One region of the Marinomonas sp. HM11-D genome, then DNA from elsewhere that is predicted to be linked to it. Evidence: predicted binding sites of a transcription regulator. Region 1 holds the regulator's gene; the other holds the start of a gene.
The links. Region 1 encodes LexA, which represses DNA repair genes until DNA is damaged. Its sites were predicted from a motif close to TACTGTNTANNTANACAGTA; they were not measured.
Positions count from the first base shown of each region.

Region 1 (4,582 bases):
ATTCGTACCGCGAGTACGGGTGTGTTCTTGTCTTGTTCAGGTTATGCATTACCGCCCAAAGAGCGTTGTAAAGCCACTATTAACCTAGTGAGCGGTGATGAAGCGGTTGCTGTAGACGATGAAGAAGGCGAATCTAAAGCGCTGATTAATAAGCATCGTTGTGACATTTGTGGTTCGGCGATGGATAGTTACCTGGTCGATGAGCATCGTAAGCTACATGTGTGTGGTAACAATCCTTCATGCCCTGGCTACGAAGTGGAGCAGGGTGCATTCAAACTAAAAGGCTACGATGGCCCAGTCATTGAATGTGATAAATGTAGCTCTGAAATGCAGCTGAAAACGGGTCGATTTGGCAAGTACTTTGGTTGTACTAACGAAGAGTGTAAGAACACTCGTAAGCTTCTGAAGAATGGTGAAGTGGCTCCGCCGAAGATGGATCCAGTGTCAATGCCGGACTTGGCTTGTCAAAAGGTAGAAGACCATTACGTATTGCGCGATGGTGCCACGGGTCTGTTCTTAGCGGCTAGTCAATTCCCACGTAAACGTGAGACGCGTCCACCGTTGGTTAAAGAGTTGAAGCCGTATATGGATCAGATTGATCCTAAATACCACTACTTTGATACAGCGCCAGTGCAGGATGAAGAGGGGAATCCAACGGTTATCCGTTATAGTCGTAAGACTAAAGAGCAGTACATTATGACTGAAGTGGATGGTAAGCCTACGGGTTGGAAGGCCTTCTACGAAGGTGGTAAGTGGAAAATCGAACACGGTAAGAAGAAATGAGCGGTTCCAGCTTAGCGAGTGTTACTAACCAGCGTTTAGATGCTGCTCGTCGTTTATTGATTCAAAGCCAGGATGCAGAAAGTGACTGGATGACTCAGAGTTTTGAGTCATCTGCCTTGTTTCAACTGCGCAGTGGTCTGAATGGCTTGCTACAGGAAGTGAGAACCTCATACAGTTTGCAAGGTCAGCTAGAGATTGAGTCACTGATTAAATCTTGCCATGATAAAGGCATTAGCGTGCCGGTTCTGGTAGAATTGGCGCAACTTAAGAATAATAGCCAGTCTTGGTTGGCTCAATTGTTCACCGCATTTAACGCAGCGTTAGAGTGTCAAGTTGGCAACAATGCCTACGCAGCAGACGTTGAATTGATCGGTCGTGGAACCGATGCTGGTGCTTCCACAAAATTCATTTTAAGCTCACTGACTGAGCTAGTCTTACGCTTTCGTGAAGACGCAGCAGAATATTGATAATGAAAGATACTTACTTAGAAATAGTAGAACTCGAAAATGGTGAAATCGTTCTTCGTCCAGCGGGTGAAGACGATGATAAAACGCCTATCGCAACGCTGACTATCTCTGACGATACCAAAGATTTTCTAAAAGATCGTTACTTTGAATTAGCCAAGTGCATGTTCCATGCGGGCATCGATTTTGTGTACTCGGAAGATTTTGGCGACTTCGATGGTATGGGTGAAGCGGATGCGCCCGATGAAGATTTTATGCCGCGTATTTTGCACTAGGGTTTTGCTTTAACCGCCTAGGATAGATACAAAAAAGGCATGGCTTGATACTATCAAGCCATGCCTTGTTTATTTCTGATGTGGCTTAAATACCACGACGGATGACACCGACGGACAGGCCTTCAATGGCGAAGTCTTCGCTTTCTAGGTCAACAATGATGTCGGAAAACTCTTCGTTCTCTGGGATCAAGCGCACTTCGCGGCCTTTTTGCTCAAAGCGCTTAACGGTCACCTCATCGCCAATACGGGCGACAACGATTTGACCATTGCGTACCGTATGGGTTTTGTGGACGGCCAGTAGATCACCGTCTAGGATGCCTGCATTTTTCATGCTCATGCCGTTTACCGATAACAGGTAATCTGCTTTTGGTGAAAACATCTCGGCTGCAATGCTGATGCGTGAGTCGATGTTTTCCTGAGCGAGAATAGGGTAGCCCGCAGCGACACGACCGATAATAGGCAAGGTGCCGTCTTCGTCATTGGCACTGCTAGCTGGCTCTTGATCCACTAGGCGGATGCCTCGGGAAGCGCCAGAAAGCATTTCGATCGCGCCTTTTTTGCACAGTGCCTTAAGGTGTTCTTCGGCCGCATTAGGTGAACGGAAACCTAAGCGCGCAGCGATCTCAGCACGAGTCGGTGGGAAACCAGTTTCGTTGATGAATTCGCGTATTGTCTCGAGTACATCGGACTGTCTTTTTGTTAATTTAATCATATGGCATCTGTTTGTTTATACAGTTACTGTTATTATATACAGCTAATAATTAATTGCTCAACTAAAATCCATGCTTTCAGACTCGATTAAAGAAAAAATTCAAACGGCCTACCGTGCATATCTTGATGCGAAAGGGCATAAGGCACGTGTTGGTCAGCGTCATATGATCGCCACCATCGCTAGAACCCTTGGCAATATTAAGCAAGGAACGGAAGGTGAGCGTCTCGGTGAGAAGCATGTCGCTGTAGTGGAGGCGGGCACGGGTACCGGTAAAACCCTGTCTTATTGTTTATCAGCGATCCCAATTGCCAAAGACAAGGGTCTTAAGCTGGTCATCTCTACTGCTACCGTTGCCCTCCAGGAGCAGATTCTTCATAAAGAATTGCCAAGTTTGTTAGAACATACCGACTACAGTTTTCGCTACACCTTAGCCAAAGGTCGTGGTCGCTACATGTGTCTTAATAATCTTGAGAGTTTTTTAAGTGCGGAAGAGCAAGCTACCGAAGATATGTTTGCAGGATTGTTTGAGCAACATTTGGCGGCCGATGATGTAAACACCGTTCTGTATCAAGAAATGGACGATGCCATTCGCGCCGGCAAATGGGATGGAGATAAAGACAACTGGGAAGGGATTGTTCGTGAGCAAGACTGGCGTCGACTGACTACCGATCATCAGCAATGCACCAACCGCAATTGCGCGAACTTTTCTGCCTGCCCATTCTTTAAGGCTCGTGCCGAGCTTGAGACCGCCGATGTGATTGTGGCCAACCATGATTTGGTGTTGGCGGATTTGTCTCTTGGTGGCGGTGCCATCTTGTCTGATCCGAAAGAAACTATCTATGTGTTCGACGAAGGCCATCACCTGCCGGATAAAGCCATTGGCCATTTCCGCCACGAAGTGCGTTTGCAGCAGAGTATTAGCTGGTTAAAACAACTCGACAAAAATCTTATCAATTTGCGCCAAGAGTTAACGGAAGAAATCAGTACAACAGGGCAAATCTTACTGAAAATCCCGCAGCAAATTCAGAGTACGGTTAATTTTATCCAGTATGTGCAGCAAGGTTTAGCGCCCTTTATCCAGAATCTAGGATTGGATCAAGAAACGCGTCAGCACCGTTTTGAGTTTGGTGTGATTCCTGATGAACTGCGCCAACTGGCTTACAGCTTGGCCATGTCTTATCAGAAGCTGTTTAATCAGATTGAAAACATTCAGGATGAATGTAAAAAGGTTAAGCAAAATGAAGGCATGGGGATCAAGGAAGACACTGCTGAGAACTGGTTGCCAATTCTTGGGGTGATTTTAGGGCGCCTAGAGGCCTGTACCGAACTTTGGAAATTGTATTCGACCCAAGATGATCAAAACTATCCGCCAAATGCCCGCTGGCTCGTGGTGGTGGGTCAAGGGATGGATCAAGATATCGAGCTTGGTGGTTCGCCGATCCTTGCAGCTCATACCTTGCGTATGCAGCTGTGGGACAAATGCTTTGGTGCAGTGGTGACTTCCGCCACGCTGACGGCGTTAAACGAGTTTCATCGCTTTAATATGCGCTCTGGTGTGCCGCGCGAAAGTGAATATCTGCGCGTGATCAGTCCGTTTGATTTTGCCAATAAGGGGACGCTGGTAGTGCCAGACATGGAATCTGAGCCGAATCATGCAGACGCACACACCAAAGAGTTGATCAAATACCTTAATGATAAGGTCGATACTAAGCTTGGCTCCTTGGTGCTGTTTTCTTCTCGTCGTCAGATGGAGGAAGTCGCGGCAGGAATCAAAGACGATCTGAAAGATATCTTGCTGATGCAGGGTGAACAGTCCAAACGCATTATCCTAGATAGTCACAAAGACGCCATTGATGCGGACAAAGGTAGCTTACTATTTGGTTTAGCCAGCTTTGCCGAAGGGGTCGATTTGCCCGGTAATTATCTGACCCGGGTGTACATTGCGAAGATTCCGTTTGCGGTGCCAGATGACCCAGTTGAGGCGACTTTGGCGGAGTGGATTCAAAAGCGTGGTGGTAATCCATTTATGGAAATTACCATTCCCGATGCGTCGCTCAGACTGGTTCAGGCAACGGGGCGATTGCTGCGTAGCGAGAACGATAGCGGTGAAATTCATATCCTAGATAAGCGCTTAAAAACCAAGCGCTACGGTGCGCAGCTGATTAACAGCCTGCCACCCTATAAGCAGATTTAACAAACTAAAGGTGATAATGCCGAGTCATTTAGGTACACTCGGAGCCTTGTTAACAAACATTCAATCAAAAGAGATTAAAGACTCTCACATGGAAAAACAGCAAGAAGCCGCGCGCCCTGAATCAAAGGGACCAAAGCGCCAACGCAGACCCCGT
Region 1 covers NZ_JBMMKT010000004.1:38,829-43,410, reverse strand. Annotated here, with positions in the region: gene topA (type I DNA topoisomerase) at 1-783, shown strand, start outside; gene ACOSVP_RS06990 (DUF6586 family protein) at 780-1,250, shown strand; gene ACOSVP_RS06985 (hypothetical protein) at 1,253-1,522, shown strand; gene lexA (transcriptional repressor LexA) at 1,608-2,234, opposite strand; gene dinG (ATP-dependent DNA helicase DinG) at 2,305-4,428, shown strand; gene ACOSVP_RS06970 (DEAD/DEAH box helicase) at 4,517-4,582, shown strand, end outside.

Region 2 (4,582 bases), on a different contig from region 1:
CAAAATGCTTGTCACGCGACCTGCGTATCGGCTGGGTCGCTGGCGGTAATCTGCATACTAAAATCACACAGCTAAAACTCATTACCCAATTAGCCAGCCCGCAAGCGACACAACAAGGCTTAGCAGAATTTATTCACCAAGGGCATTTTAAGCGCTATCTCAATCAGCAGCGTCAGCAACTTAAAGAACAACGGGATCAGTTGCTACAAGAATTAAAGCATCACTGGGGCAGTGTCATTAAATTCAGCAAACCAAGTGGCGGTTTGAGCTGTTGGGTAGAGTTGCCTGAACAGATTGATACTCAGACGAGTTATCATGCTTTATTAGAGAAAGGCATAGTGTTAACACCTGGCGTGCTGTTTTCGGCGCAGGGTCTGTACAAAAACCATATGCGTTTGAGCTTCTCACAAGCGCTGACAGAGAACCGCAAAGCGGCACTCCATCAACTGTTTAAAACACTCTTAAACACTTAAACAAGCCTCAGCACTAAAGTGAAGCGGCGCTTTGAGAAACCAGCGCCATGCGTTTGACGCTCACTCGATAAAACGCTGAATAGGCTCGGTATAGATAAGCAAACATCGCTGCTACCACAATGACTGTTGCCCATAATGCCAGCGATAAGCTCGCGTGTTCTGCGGCAGCGTTATGAACCGTCACCTGGGTAGGCAGGATCGCCGGCCAAAGGCAGGTAATTAGGGTGAAGTAAATGGTGCCTAAGAAAATCAACACAATCGAAATCGGCCATACTTTCCAAGTGGAAAAGCGAATCACGTAGTAAGCCCACACGAATGCCATCAAACCTAACATTGGCACAAAGCCCATGTAGAAGAAATTTGGCAGTCCGAGCCAACGCTCTCTCAAAGCCTCAGTTAAAAACGGCACAATAAGCTGCAAGCAGGTAACAGCATAACCGAGCCAGACCAATAAATGATGGGAATAACGACGCATGGTCTGATACAGCATTGGCTCCTTGATGGTAATCAACAACCAAGTGGCGCCCAATAATGCGTAGGCAAGCACTAGACTTACGCCGGTCAAGACACCAAACCAGCTGAGCCATTCCCATGCCTGACCAACATATTCATGATTATCAACCGTCACCCCTTGCAGTATGGCTCCGACCATTGCACCTTGGCAAAAGGCCGCTAGCAGCGACCCCATACTGAATAAGAGCCGCCCCGTGGCTTGATGATTCTGAGCAGCGCTCAGTTGATATTTAAACCCCATGCCGCGCAGTACTAGACCCGCTAGCATCAGCAACAAAGGCACATTAAACGCCTCCATCATCACTGAATAGGCAGTGGGGAAAGTCACCATTAGCGCAAGACCACATAGCAGTAACCAAACCAGATTTGCCCCGCAAACGGGTGCTAAGGACTGCATCAGCGCGACTTTATCTGTTGGTTGTCGTACTCCTAACAGGAGCGCCCCAACGCCTAAATACACACCATCCAGCAAGACATACACCATCAATCCAAACGCCAGCACTAGCGTCCAAATCGTTACCAGATCCAAACCCATGATATTTCCCCATCTCGACTCAACATGACCTGACCATACTAGGAGCGAAGTCAAAACTAGGACAGGCACACATTTTTAGAAAATAGATAGGGACAGATTTAACTGAGCTAAATGCCTCTTATGCTAGGAGAAATCCAGCAGCAATTGTTTGGCATTTTCTTCTGGCTTCAACATGACATGCAATCCAAGCAGCCTTATTTCACGGCCATTTTGTCGGGTTAAGACTTCCTGCAATAAATCACGGAAATACGCTAAGTCTAAAGCACCGTGCACATGTTCAATGGTGGTTAACTGAAAGTCTGCGAACTTAACCTTAATGCCCTGCTTGGCAATGGCTTTAGTGGGTGAGGCTTTACCTAAGCGCAAATAAAGCTCGGGGAAAAGCTTGTTTTCAATGACCTGCCAACATTCCTCAAAGCTTGAGATATTGCTGGCAAAAGTGCGCTCCACGCCAACCGACTTACGCTGTCGATGGGGGGTGACTTCCCGCGGATCAATGCCGTGACTGCGATTCCAAAGTGACTCCCCTAGTCGCCCAAATTGTCTGACAAGTTTTAAGTAGTCACTGCTACGAATGTCTGAACAGACATAGAAACCGGCCTTATGTAGCTTCTGCAAACTCACTTGACCAACACCGGGGATTTTCTCTAACGGTAGCGAGTCGATCACGCTCTGCATTTCATCTGGCGTGATAACAAATTGGCCGTCCGGCTTATTGAGGTCTGAAGCGATTTTGGCAAGGAATTTAATCGGGGCAATGCCCGCTGAGGCAGTCAGGTTTAACTCGGTACGAATCTCATGGCGGATCGCCTCGGCGATTAGCGTGGCTGAGCCATGTAATTGCTGGCATGCGGTCACATCCAAATAGGCTTCGTCCAACGACAGCGGCTCAATCAGCTCAGTATAACGAGCAAAGATCTCACGCACCTTCTGAGACACTTCACGGTAGACATGCATTCTGCCCGGTACCACAGTCAGCTGTGGGCAAAGCTTCTTTGCCAGCGCTGTCGACATGGCCGATCGCACTCCGTACTTACGAGCTTCGTAATTACAGGTACTGATCACACCACGCTGCTTTTCACTACCGCCCACCGCCAGTGGAATGTTGCGATATTCTGGATAATCACGCATTTCAACCGACGCGAAAAAGGCGTCCATATCGATATGAATGATTTTCTTTGGTGGCGGACTAGAAAGCGGCATAACAAAGCACTGTTTAAATAAACAGTATTAATACAGGGGTAACTTAGGTTTGTCTAGATAAAGTAAGAACGAAAATTAATCTTTTAATTAAAAGAGGAACACGAAAGGGACTTACTAAGAAAATGATCTGATGGGTATTGCTTGAGGAAGTATGGTGGGCGTGGAGAGGTTCGAACTCCCGACATTCGCCTTGTAAGGGCGACGCTCTCCCAACTGAGCTACACGCCCGCTCATAGTTTTACATCTTTGGGAAAGATGGTTCTTGACCAACTTACTTTAGAAGTAAGTGGCGGAATGGACGGGACTCGAACCCGCGACCCCCTGCGTGACAGGCAGGTATTCTAACCAACTGAACTACCACTCCAATGTCATAAGTTGTTTTACCACGGCTTATAAAGTGGTGGGCGTGGAGAGGTTCGAACTCCCGACATTCGCCTTGTAAGGGCGACGCTCTCCCAACTGAGCTACACGCCCGCTCATAGTTTTACATCTTTGGGAAAAGATGGTTCTTGACCAACTTACTTTAGAAGTAAGTGGCGGAATGGACGGGACTCGAACCCGCGACCCCCTGCGTGACAGGCAGGTATTCTAACCAACTGAACTACCACTCCGTTGTCATAAGTTGTTTTACCACGGCTTATAAAGTGGTGGGCGTGGAGAGGTTCGAACTCCCGACATTCGCCTTGTAAGGGCTAAATATCAAAAGAACTTTAACTTACCTCAACTAACCTTGCAGAGCATTCTAACTTAATAAACACTAAAATCAATAACTTATAAAAAAAATTATTGGTTTATTTCAGCTCTACAAGAAAGACTTCTTTAGCAATATGTCCAATTTTCTAAAAAAAGTGGTCACAACACAAATCTATTAAATCAACAGAAATGCTACTTACTAATGAGCTTCGCTCTACAACGGGCGCAGATAATACAGCATTGATTCTTTTTGTCTAGTGTTGTCTGATATTTTTTAAAAATAGTACTAAACACGAGAGGCTCATTAGCTAAAAAGGCTACACAACTTTTATCAAATCATCCTATACAACTAAGGTTGTAAAGTGTTGAAAACCGATAGCCTTATATTTAAATTTGGTAGCGCTCAATTTTCTTAATGAGCCCTTGGCGCGACAAGCCGAGAAGCTTCGAAGCTTGAGTTTTGTTATACTCCGTTTTCTCAAGCGCCGCTTGAATCAGCGAGATTTCCAATTCTTGCACTTGCTCTTCTAAGCTACGTTCCAGGCTGACTTCAGCAGAAGTAATATTTGTTACCGCAGACAATATGCACTGAGACTCAATGGCGTAATTTAGCAGCTGAATATCAGCCAAGGTAATCTGGCCGCCCATACTGATGGCGGCGACACTTTCTAAAGTATTTTTCAACTCACGCACATTACCCGGCCACTGGCGTTGTCGAAACCATTGCAGAGCATCGTTGGAAAGATAAAAGCGCTTACCCTGCTTGACCTCGAGCGCACTTAAAAAGTTTTGTAATAAGGTCGGAATGTCCTCTGGTCGCGTATCCAAGGCCTGCGTTTCAATGCTCACGCCCTTGATTCGATAATATAAATCTTCACGAAACGAGCCCTGCTCAACACGCTCAGCCAAATCAGCATTGGTGGCTGACACAATACGCACATCGATTTGCTCTAAGCTGCGTCCACCGACTGGGTAATAACTGCCTTCTTGTAGCACACGCAGCAGCTTGATTTGCATTGGAACCGGCATTTCACCGATTTCATCGAGAAACAAAGTACCGCCATCCGCAAGCTTCAGTAAGCCCTGCTTATCTTTGTCTGCCCCAGTAAACGCCCCTTTAACATGACCAAATAGCTCGCTTTCTAATAACTCTGCAGGAATGGCA
Region 2 covers NZ_JBMMKT010000002.1:165,878-170,459, reverse strand. Annotated here, with positions in the region: gene ACOSVP_RS03215 (aminotransferase-like domain-containing protein) at 1-473, shown strand, start outside; gene ACOSVP_RS03210 (cytochrome d ubiquinol oxidase subunit II) at 487-1,521, opposite strand; gene dinB (DNA polymerase IV) at 1,645-2,724, opposite strand; tRNA gene ACOSVP_RS03200 (tRNA-Val) at 2,877-2,952, opposite strand; tRNA gene ACOSVP_RS03195 (tRNA-Asp) at 3,012-3,088, opposite strand; tRNA gene ACOSVP_RS03190 (tRNA-Val) at 3,123-3,198, opposite strand; tRNA gene ACOSVP_RS03185 (tRNA-Asp) at 3,259-3,335, opposite strand; gene ACOSVP_RS03180 (sigma-54-dependent transcriptional regulator) at 3,805-4,582, opposite strand, start outside.
Region 2: dinB (DNA polymerase IV) is a predicted target of LexA. The motif match lies at 2,732-2,751, and genes of this name have one in related genera.